Regions from separate parts of the Brasilonema angustatum genome, predicted to be linked through region 2. Evidence: predicted binding sites of a transcription regulator. Region 2 holds the regulator's gene; the other holds the start of a gene.

Region 1 (5,019 bases), on a different contig from region 2:
GGCACAAATCTTTCGATCAATGCTTGTGGATCTCGCTTCCAAACTCGCTCAACGGCATTAATCCGAGTTATTTGCAAATCTGGTGCCAACAGAGTCTGCGGTAAACGTTCCATCAGGTACTGAGGACGTTGCCATACAGGCATTGTGTTTGCCACTTCCAGCAGGTTGGCAACTCTACGCAGTTCTGCACCCAAGGTGATATCCATACCAGCTTCAAAAGCTGCTTGTTCAATCGCAGCATACTTTCGCTTGGCTTGATCAACCTTTTGGCGATGTTCTGGACTTTTATCTGCTAACTGCCCCAACCAACGGTTACCCCAGCGAACGTGTCCTGCTTCCTCTGGCAGAATTTTTTCAATCGTTTCGCGGATTTTGATGTTTTCTTCGGTTTGGGGTGCTTGCTTGAGGACGTAAATGTGAGCAGAGAAGTACTCACAGCCCCGTTTTTCAGTTACGTTAATTGCTGCCAATGCGGCAATAATACCATCCTCTAGGTTGTGTTCCGCGTTTAAAAATTCTCGGTCTATCAGACGGTCAAACTCATCAATGTAGGAAGATCCAAGAGGTGTTCCTACATTCGCTCCCAGTTCCACCAATAAATCAGTCAGCCACATAGCATGACGGGCTTCATCGGAGATATGGTGAGATAAATCTCGTACCAGTTCGGGTGGCTGTCCATTGAGCTGTTCAATGACTTCAGTGAGGTCTTTGCAACTGCGTTGCTCACTATAGCGGTAGCGGTTGAGAGTGACCAGATGAATATCGCGATCGCGGACAACTTGTGTCAAGATGTCCCTTGCACCTATAGCGTTTTGAAATTTGCGTGGGTAAGCAACAGCCATAACTTTTTATGAGAGTTATGTAAAGTAATATTAATATTATATTACTTTTCTGTAACCGCCGTAGCTTTTCTTTACATTAAGCAGGCTTTCGAGCAATAAAGTACTTGCTCGCGAGCTTAGCAGTTTATGAGCTAGACCAAAATAATTTTTGCTCTACTGAGGCACTTAAGCGTAAATAAATCTCCAGCCGTATGTCTGAACATTATGCGAAGTATGCCGGGGGAAGCTTCCCCCGGCATACTTCGCGACTACGACGAGAGATCTAGTTTGACGGCTGGAAATTTATTTTTATGGATCTCCCTCAAAAGTCTGATAAGTTAGTTTGGTTAAGGTGTCAGACATGAGAATTGTTTAAGCTTTTGTAACTTTTATTTTTATAATTTTAATAATTTTCATCAAAAAAGCATAAATCCTAAGAAAAGTCTATGTCGTGAGGCAAAATCACTCTTCAGTAAGATGTGAGCCTCTGACTAGCGGCAACGAGACCAGCAAAATATGAAAGAAATACCTTTTTCACGCCCTATGGCTAACGCCACGCCTTACGGTGAGACCCTCATCAAGTACTGGCTCACGCCACATGCCTCAACGCGCTTAACCCGCGCACGGTGAGACAGCGCGAATGACGGCTCTCCCGACCTAGGCGACTGCGTTAGCGCAGCGGAACCGGAGGTTCTCCCCGATAGCCTTAAGGCGTGGCGTTAGCCATAGGGCAGTGGCTCCCCTACACCCCTACACCCTTACACTCCTACACCCCTGTGTTTCTTAAGAAGTAAGAATTTGTTCTTTCCCCCTTACCCCTTTTTCCAAACCGTGAGGGAGATGAGTAGTGCTTGGACGAAAAGTATTGACCCTACTCTCCTTTTAAACTGTCCTCCAAGTGTTTACAAATAACGGGAAGCCGCTTTACATCTACCGACTTCTCTTGGCAACGCATTGGCTCCTGGGTGGAAATCCTAAGTTCCCTACTCTAATTATTAATTTTTATTACAAATTACTATTTAGTAGTTTTTGTTACAGAATTGTGTTTTAGAATAAAAACTATAAAGTTACTGAATGATGACATTACACAAACAATTAAGGAGAACTTTATTATGTCTACTCAAGAAAAAGCCCGTGCTTTGATGATGCGTCACTATCAACTCATTAAGAATCGTCAACAATCGATGCTGGGGCGTGCTGGCGAAGAATTAGGTCTTCCTGGAGAAGTCTCTCACTACTGGAACCCTGTTCAAGGAAAAATAGATCCTACTGTGCGCATAACTTATGATCGCAGCAATGCAGCTATGAGCTAAGTGTTAACAACTAGGGGTGTAGGGGATGTAAGAGCGTCAGTGCACTGAACCCATCACTATCTCTTACGAGTATGCCTGCCTTCGCCTGACGGCTAACAATAGTGACTGACGGTGAACGATTTTTGAAAATTGTTCACCGTTGCTATATGTTGCGTCTATGTTCCTCGCAGTGGTAGATAGATACAAGGCTCAATTTTATCAGTGACGAAAAGTGGCTAAAAACACCTGGTTTTCGATGAAAAACCACAGCGTGATTCTTGTGAGCCTTAAACTCGTGCGCTCTTAAGCGTTAGCAACAGCCTTAAGAAACTAAATCCCCCTTCTTCCCTGTTAAGCGTTTCCTGTTGACGGGACTTAGACAAAAAACACCCAGAAAAAAGCCTCAAATCTATATACACAAAGATTTTGACATCGTTTTGCCTATTTTGTTGATATATCTGGGTTTGTGCCATTTTTTTGAGCATTTGGTGTATTTAGCTTACTCTGCATGGGTTTGAGGCTTGTTTCTTACTCAAAAATGTTTAAGTCCCATTAAGCGTTAAGCGTTAAGCGTTAAGCGTGTTTCTTAAAAGCAGGGGCACTGGCGGCACACCAACCGCTACGAATGAAAGAACACCCCTACACCCCTACACCTCTACACCCCTACACCCCTGTGTTTCTTCAGAGTTAATCTTAAAAACGACCTTATGTAAAGAAAACTTTGTGCATCAAGCTATAAACTTCGGACAAGCCCAGTTTTGAGATATCCTGAAGTAGAAGCCAGCATAACGCGGAGAATCATAGTTGTGAAGTTGCAGCGACCGATTTTAGTGGGAGGATTGGGACTGTCCTTTTCTCTGTGGATGTTACAAAATTTGCACCATTCGATGGTGCAGATTGGTGAATTTAGTTTGTTGAGTTTGTTAGCCGTTGGCGGCGGTTTGTGGTTATTAAAGTCAAATCGCACTCAAAATAGTTCGCAATCGCTAAGCAGTGTACCAGTAGATCGTACGACAGTAGAAGCTAGCATTGCTAAAGCCCAAGCCGTGGTTAACCAACTCGCACAGGAAACAGAAAATCCTCTAACCGTAGGGACATTGCGAGAACAACTTACCCGTCTTACGGCTGAGTTAGATAGACAAGAAATGATTGCTGTTGTCACTGGTGGCAAATCGGTAGGTAAAACGACTTTGATTGAAGTCTTAAAATCTAGCTGGTGTCAAAATGTAGAGACGGGAAGCTTTTCGTTAGTCGAATTCCAAGAAACACCACCTTTGTTTGTCAAAGCAAGCGAAAACTCAGATGTAGATGTTTTGACACACGCAAACAAATCTGATGTTGTCTTGTTCCTGACAAATGGTGATTTAACAGATTCGGAATTTCAAAGCTTACAACAGCTAAAAGCAATCAATCAAAACACGATTCTGGTTTTTAATAAACAAGATCAGTATTTGCCAGATGAACGTGTAAGCGTGTTGCAATCGCTGAAACATCGGATGTCCTCAATTGTTGTGGCGACTGCGGCATCTCCCAGTTTGATCAAAGTACGGAAGCATCAAGAAGATGGTTGTGTGCAAGAATCCCTGGAACTACCAACACCAGACATTCAACAGTTGACGCAGCAGTTGGGTGAAATGTTGACACAGCAACCAGAACAGTTGGTGTGGGCAACTACAATGAGGAAAGTTTTGTTGCTCAAAGCTGAAGCGAAAAACTTGCTGAATGAAATCAGACGCGATCGCGCTGTAAAATCAATTGAACAATACCAATGGATAGCTGCTGCAGCAGCATTTGCCAACCCAGTACCAGCGCTTGATATCTTAGCAACAGCCGCAATTAACGCTCAAATGGTTATGGATTTGGGTGGTATCTATCAGCAAAAATTTTCCTCAGAACAAGCGCAAACAGTTGCTGGCACAATGGGAAGTTTGATGGTGAAACTGGGTTTAGTAGAACTGTCTTCCAAGGCAGTAAGTACAGTACTCAAAACTAACGCTATCACCTTTGTTGCTGGTGGCTTGGTGCAGGGAGTCAGTGCTGCTTATTTAACTCGCATCGCAGGTTTAACTTTAGTTGAATATTTCCAACAGCAGGAAGTCGCGATTCACTCTGGAACAGTGTTAAATCTTGACAAGTTGCGGCAAACTTTGCGAAGCGTATTTCAGCAGAATCAGCAAATGGCTATTTTGCAAAGTTTTGTTAAGCAAGGCGTGAAGCATTTGACGCCACAACCACAGCAACTACAACTTGTTAAATCTGAGATTAGCGCTTAGCCTTAGTCAGGTGGAATTCACACTCACACAAACAAAGTTCGCCTACACAAGCTCAAGTTTCCTAAAGCTGTTCAGGCGGGCTTTGTCTGTATAAGGAAATAGGGAACGCTTAACAGGGAACGCTTAACAGGGAACAGGGGAAAGAATAAAGGTGTACCTACGTGAGCAAAAATCAAATAGGACTCCTATGTAAACTCATGCCATTTACAAGTAAAGATACTGAGAAAATATCAATATTGGTCTTCCCTGATGTGCTGATTATTGTATTAGCGCTAAAAATAGAAGAAAGTTATAGTAATTTAATTAAACTTCATAATTGTTAGGAATAACACTACATGATCTGATAAAGTTCAGATAAAAAACTTAAAAATTATGATTTAATTTATCTAAATAGCTTGAAATTTTTCCATAAAGGTTAATAATTAATCATTGGCAAAAAAGGCGATGGCAGCAGATTATACAGACATTGACATTGCGCCATTTATAGATCACGCTCTGCTGATACCAACCGCTACCTCAAAGCAGGTTGAACAATGGTGTGAAGAAGCAGATAGATTTCATTTTGCGGCGGTTTGTGTGTACCCGACTCATGTGAAGCAAGCCGCAGAACTTTTGCACGGTAAAAAGCCGAAA
Region 2 (7,130 bases):
TGTGTTTTTGGATCTGTTCGACAAAAAAATCTTCCAAACAGGGACGAGACAAATTCATACCAATGAGTTGCCCTCCCATGAGACGAAAACTGGCAAGAAAATCATAAGCATCGCCTTGGACTTTACCTTGCCAAGAACCATCAGGTTGGTACTCTAAATTGGGAACCCATTTTTTAAGAACTTCCCAATTACCCCCGTAACCTTTGACATGATACAGGTGATTTGTTCCTAATAGTTCATCAAGAGAACCAGAGGAAATTACTTCTCCTTGAGCAAGGATAGCAACGCGATCGCAAATTTGTTCAACTTCATTCAGAACATGGCTGTTGAGAAAAATTGTCTTGCCTGCGGCTTTCAGCGCTAAAATAATTTCTCGCATTTGGTGACGTTCCACTGGATCAAGACCGGACATCGGTTCATCAAACAACAACAGTTCTGGGTCGTTAATCAGTGCTTTTGCTATACCAACACGTTGTAGCATACCTTTAGAGTAGCGACGAAGCAGCTTTTTGCGGGCGTCAGCTTGGGATAAGCCTACCAGTTCCAGGAGTTGAGGAATGCGTTGACGTTGCACCTTTGTAGAAATTTTAAAAACCCCAGCACAGACCTGCAAAAATTCCCAGCCTGTGAGATAGTGAGAAAAAGAGGGATTTTCGCTTAGGTAGCCGATGCGTTCCTTAAGGGTGCGATCGCCCAATGGTCTGCCCATAAGCAATCCTCGTCCTGAGGTTGGACGAATTATTCCCAGCAACAATTTCAACAAGGTTGTTTTACCAGCACCATTTGGTCCAAGTAACCCAAAAGTCTCTCCCTTATAAACTTTCAAAGAACAGCTTTTGAGGGATACGATTTTTTTGTTCAAAAAAAAGCCTGTGCGATAGACTTTTTGCAATTCAGAAGTTAGAATAGCTGGCGGAATACTTGTGGTATTCAGTTCAGACTCAGGGGCGTTTGCTACAGACATCATGTTGTGCTTAATACAACAGATAAAAAATGACAAATTATCCAGTTGACTGATAATAATAACACCATTAAGACCAATCTCCCCTCAATGTCAAGTGGGGGAGATGGGGGAGAGGGGTAATGATTCTGTGTGCTTGTGCTAGTTCACAACATCCCCTTAGAACTAGGGATTGTACCAGCACGACGCTGATCAATTTCTACTGCCATGCGCGTTGCTCTGGCAAACGCCTTGAATGTTGCTTCAATAATGTGATGGGAATTTATACCATCTAATTGACGGATATGTAGCGTCATTTGGGTATGGTTTACCAAAGCTACGAAGAATTCGCGCACTAACTGGGTGTCATAAGTTCCCACTCGCTGGGTAGGAATTTGCAAACCATAGCTGATGTGGGGACGTCCGGAAAAATCTAGCGCCACTTGAATGAGTGCTTCATCAAGAGGCGCAACGAAATGACCAAAGCGGACAATACCTTTTTTATCGCCAAGTGCCTTGCTAATAGCTTGACCCAAGGTAATACCAACATCTTCGTTGCTGTGGTGATCGTCGATGTGCAAATCTCCTGTCGCCCTAACTTCTAGGTCAATTAGCCCGTGGGAGGAAATTTGATGCAGCATATGATCCAAAAAGGGAATGCCAGTTGCTGCATTGCAAACTCCTGTACCATCCAAGTTGACTTTAACATACACATCCGTTTCGCTTGTCCTACGGCTAATTTCGGCAATACGAGCGCCCCCTTGGGGTTGTTCGTGCTGTGAGGGGAGAATTTGGCGTAGGATGGAGTCTGTGCTGGAGGAATCGCTTATTTGCATACAGAACCTGGCTTATGCTTAATTATGGAGTAATGGGTCAGAGCCATTTGCTAATACCTAATAACTAATGGTAAATACACAAATAGTAGTTATTGGTTAGCAAATAGCAATATTAACGTTACATACCCATGATTTCATATCCTGCATCCACATAAAGGACTTGCCCAGTGATTCCACTTGCCAGATCACTGCACAAGAAAGTTGCCGCATTGCCCACTTCTAGCTGAGTAACAGTGCGTCGTAGAGGAGCCACCTGCTCCACATGATGAATCATATCTAAGATTCCTCCTACGGCACTAGAGGCTAGAGTACGAATTGGACCAGCAGAGATGGCATTCACTCTGATATTTTGTGGTCCCATTTCGGCAGCTAGGTATCGCACACTCGTTTCTAGCCCTGCTTTGGCAACTCCCATCACATTATAGTTGGGAATTGCCCGCACACCTCCTAGATAGGTGAGAGTGAGGATACTTCCTCCTTGAGTCATCAAAGGTTTTGCATATCCAGCGAGTTGCACCAGGGAGTAAGTACTGATTTCTAAAGCCAAATTGAAGCCAGAACGGGAGGTTTGGCTAAAATCTCCACTCAAGTCTTCTTTATTGGCATAGGCAAGGCAATGGATCAGGATATCTAAAGATCCCCACTTATCGCTAATCGCATTGAAGGTAGACTTAAGATCCTCGTCGTTTTGGACATTACAAGGAAGAAACAAGCTGGGGTTTAGGGGTTCTACCAACTCTGCGACTTTTTTCTCCATTTTGCCTTTCTCATCTGGCAAATAGGTAATACCTAAGTTCGCTCCTGCTGCGTTCAGTTGTTGGGCTATCCCCCAAGCGATTGAGCGATTGTTTGCAATTCCCGTTACTAAGGCTTTTTTCCCGGTGAGATCTAGCATATCAATTCTTAATGTGAACACTCCTGCTTGAGCATACTAGAATCTGACACCGATTTGTCTTTGTTTTGGGTACTATTTGTCAACACGATTATGGAGTTACCTTTTGATACCACCAAATCATCGTTCAATTCTTAAATATATGCTCAAAACATAGTAGTGATAATTGATTTAGGAGTAAACAGTGGATGGTAAATAGTAAGTAGTAGATAGTAGGTATTTGGTAGTCTATAGAATTTATTTCTTATCTACCAGAAACCAGATACGAACTACAGTTTTACACCTTCTACAGAATGAGTGTGTCTATTTTTTTTCTTAATTAAAATAACTAAAAAATTTAAGAATTAACTTTGAAAAAAGACTAGATCTAAACATCAAAAATTATGTATCATGATGAACATATAAACAGAGCAATCGAATTGGAGTTATCAGACTGCTCGTTAGAATCATCTTGAGGATCTCGCCCTTGGTGATTCTCCTCGTTAAAACAAGTTGCGTTTCTTAGTGATTTGTTATGACTTTGGACACTGAACACTGGACAAATGACAGGTGACGTTATGGGAAATTTCACAAATAGTTTAGAATTGGCATATGAGTGAGTGAGGTTAAGTATAGGAAAGTACAAAAACATTGACAATGTGTTATTGATTTTTCAGGTGTATTCTTAGGAAATCGATTTTAAATTTTCCGGCATTGGGTAGGGGAAGGTAAATGCTCGTGACACAAGATAAAGCCCTAGCAAGTGTTTTTCGTCAGATGGCGACCGGAGCGTTTCCGCCGGTTGTGGAAACGTTTGAACGTAGTAAAACCATCTTTTTCCCCGGCGATCCCGCCGAACGAGTGTATTTTCTATTAAAAGGTGCCGTTAAGCTCTCCAGAGTGTATGAAGCAGGAGAAGAAATAACCGTAGCACTGCTGCGGGAAAATAGTGTTTTCGGCGTCTTATCCTTGCTGACAGGAAACAAGTCAGATAGGTTTTACCATGCGGTTGCTTTCACATCTGTAGAATTGCTCTCAGCACCAATTGAACAGGTGGAACAAGCGCTTAAGGAAAACCCAGAACTGTCAATGCTAATGCTGCGAGGATTGTCTTCGCGGATCTTACAGACAGAGATGATGATAGAAACACTCGCTCACAGAGATATGGGTTCTAGATTGGTAAGTTTTTTGTTAATTCTCTGTCGTGATTTTGGCGTTCCTTGTGCGGATGGAATCACAATTGATCTCAAGCTCTCTCATCAAGCGATCGCTGAAGCAATTGGTTCGACTCGCGTGACTGTCACTAGATTACTAGGTGACTTGCGTGAGAAAAAGATGATTTCAATACACAAGAAAAAGATTACTGTTCATAAGCCTGTTACCTTAAGTCGCCAATTTACCTAAACAAAGTTCACTAGCAATGAACAGTGATTTCTGAGTTAGATAAAAAAAGTCAGAAAAAATGACTCAGAAACGCCACTTACTACAATTGAAGTCGGCAATACCCTCGTTGTTGCAAGGGCTTCTGTTCAGGAAGTACCAGGTGTGTATCAACCTCTGTAAGCAACTAGCGTGCATAGTTTCCTGACTTGTAAACGCTGAAAAAGCAAGTTCAAGGTAAGTGAAGCCGCTGCATTGCTCCCGCCAGTTGCTTGGTAAGCGTAAGCGCACCTGAAGATAACCCGCGCATACTTTCGGTGCGCCTTTGCACACTAAACCCTATATTGTAGGTGAGTGAAATAGCAAGTGTTCCTGGCTTTTGTTGAACTTTGTTTAAATCAGGAATAAAGAGTAGTGAAGATTGCGTCATGTCAATGCTTGGCTTACACTAATTTCCCACAGATAATGACTGGAAGTAGTAGGCTGTATCTGGAAGGATTTCGTCGGTAGGAGAAGATGACCACCGGGTACATCCTAATAGCAGCAATTTTAATTTTGGGAGGCGTCATTGCCACCGTGGGCGATCGCATTGGCACACGAGTTGGCAAGGCTCGCCTCTCCCTGTTTAACCTGCGTCCAAAAAAGACGGCAGTACTGGTAACTATTCTGACAGGGACTTTGGTCTCAGCATCAACCTTAGGAATTTTATTTGCTGCCGACGATGGATTGCGCACAGGAGTGTTCAAGCTAGAGAGTATTCAAAAAGACCTCAAGCGCAAGCGCGAACAACTCAACACAACTGCAAAACAGCTAGAAGACACTAAAGGTGAGCTAGAACAAGCTCGAAAAGAACAAAAAGCTCAACAAGAGCGCTTGCAGCAAACGAATCAGTCCTTACGTGATGCAAACGCTAAACAGCAAGCAACTCAGACTCAACTCAACCGTACTATTAGCCAACAAACTCAAACTCAAGCTCAACTTCAGGGCACACAAAACCAACTCAGTCAAGCAGTCGCCAGCTATAAACAAGCCATAGCGGAACTTCAAAGCGTTGATAATGAGAAAAAAAAGCTGCTGGTGGAAATTGAAAAAAGAAAGGTAGAACGCCAACGACTGTATGAAGAAGCAAGAAAAGCGATTTCGCAAGCCAAAACAGCCATTGACAAACGCGATCGTGAACTAGCCAATCGACAGCAAGCTGTTCAACAACGGGATCAAAAAATTGCTGAACTGGATCAACTCATTAAAAAGCGAAACACAGCAATTGCCGCGCGAGAGCAAGTGATTGCTCAACGGGAATCTCGCCTCAAAGAATTGGAAACACAACAAGACTATCTGGAGCAGGAAGTAGCAAGACTGGAAAAATATTACCAATCTTACCGTGACCTGCGTTTAGGAAAACTCGCACTGGTTCGCGGTCAAGTTCTTGCTACAGGCGTTGTTCGTGTCGAACAACCTGTTGTAGGGCGTCAGCTGATTGTTCAACTTTTACAGGAGGCTAATCGAAACGCTACCATCGAATTAAGTGAGCCTGGTGCTGCGAATCCAGCAAATTTGCAAATCTTGCAAGTGACAAATGAGCAGGTTGATCAATTAAGCAAGCAAATTAATGATGGTCGAGAATATGTGGTAAGAATTTTTTCTGCTGGCAATTACGTCAGGGGAGAAAAGCAGATTGCATTTTTTGCTGATGCAGCACGCAATCAAGTCGTTTTCACCGGAGGTCAAGTCATAGCAACAACAAGTGCAGATCCCAAAACGATGACATCTTTTCAACTGCGACAGCGGCTAGAACAGCTGATTTCTGCTTCGCAATTTCGCGCTCGTAACGCTGGTATTTTAGAAAGTATTCAAATAGATGGGACTTTCATTCGCTTTATCGCCCAGTTGAGACAGTACAACCAGCCAATTGAGATCAAAGCTATTGCTGTAGAGGATACATATACAGCAGGACCACTGAAAGTAAAACTCATAGCTATTCAAAACGGGCAGATTATTTTTAGCACTTAGCAAGGGAGCAAGGGAGCAAGGAGCACCGCAGCAAGGAGCAGGGAACACCTCAAAGGTGTACCCAGTTTTTTTTCAAAAATCAAATAGGAGTCCTATATATTACTAATTGTTAAGTTTTCATAATCTCTTGTCAAAAGTCCACAGTCCAAAAGCTGTTGATCCCTATGCCCTATGGCTAACGCCACGGCTACGCAAGAGCAGGCACGCTACGCTAACGGGGGATGACCGGAGGTCACGTCACGCACGCCAGTTAGGGTTTCCCGCCGCAGGTGACTGGCGTCCTTTACTAGCTCACTTTTGACTAACAAAGTAATTAAGAGTCAGTAGTTAGAATAAATCTAGAAATCGTGCATCAATAAGAGCGGATTTCTGGTGCGTGAGTTGCGGCTCTGTTGTGCTTGAATTCATTTATCGAGAAAAAACAATTCTTTGCTTACTCAAATAGAACATATTTTATTTGTAGGGAATTCTCTTGTTGTGGGTTCTGCTTTCTTGTTAATTTTAAATTTTTATTATGACTGCCCGTAAATTTTTACCAACCCAACCAGCTATTTTGGGTTTCGATCCTGGTCGTGATAAGTGTGGTTTAGCTGTGATGGGACTCGATAGACAACTCTATCACCACCAAGTCGTATTAGCAGCTGAGGCGATCGCCGCTATCATGTCGCTGCGTCAAAACTTCCCCATTTCTTTACTCGTTATGGGTGACCAAACCACAGCAAAACAGTGGAAACAAGAACTGCACAATCAATTGGCAGATCCATTGAACGTTGTTTTAGTGGATGAGCGTTACACCAGCTTAGAAGCACGCGATCGCTACTGGCAGATGTTTCCTCCCAAAGGACTTGCCAAGCTTCTACCACAAGGCTTGCGACAACCACCACGACCTATAGACGACATTGTAGCCATCCTGTTGATTGAAAGATACCTCAATCGTTTAACTCAATCAGTGGCTAATAATGAATAGTCAGACAATTTTGAATTTTAGATTTTGGATTTTGGATTGATCCCATGGATGAATCCGCTTTCTTGAGAATTTTGGATTTTGGATTCAACAATTGATTGCACGGATTAATCCGGGGGCTTGCACCAT

What was found. Region 2 encodes NtcA, which controls nitrogen genes in cyanobacteria. Its sites were predicted from a motif close to TNTGTANNNNNNNNTACANA; they were not measured.
Region 1: the regulator NtcA is predicted to act here: its motif matches at 1,841-1,860, upstream of gifA (glutamine synthetase inactivation factor IF7A).

What each region holds. Positions count from the first base shown of each region.
Region 1 covers NZ_JCACKO010000092.1:6,796-11,814, forward strand. The annotation lists gene AC5JM2_RS16220 (ferritin-like domain-containing protein) at 1-842, opposite strand, end outside; gene gifA (glutamine synthetase inactivation factor IF7A) at 1,934-2,134, shown strand; gene AC5JM2_RS16230 (YcjF family protein) at 2,914-4,386, shown strand; gene deoC (deoxyribose-phosphate aldolase) at 4,831-5,019, shown strand, end outside.
Region 2 covers NZ_JCACKO010000150.1:56,055-63,184, forward strand. The annotation lists gene AC5JM2_RS31895 (ABC transporter ATP-binding protein) at 1-967, opposite strand, end outside; gene hisB (imidazoleglycerol-phosphate dehydratase HisB) at 1,108-1,776, opposite strand; gene fabI (enoyl-ACP reductase FabI) at 1,895-2,671, opposite strand; gene ntcA (global nitrogen regulator NtcA) at 3,380-4,051, shown strand; gene AC5JM2_RS31915 (hypothetical protein) at 4,260-4,457, opposite strand; gene AC5JM2_RS31920 (DUF3084 domain-containing protein) at 4,544-6,037, shown strand; gene AC5JM2_RS31925 (pre-16S rRNA-processing nuclease YqgF) at 6,552-7,004, shown strand.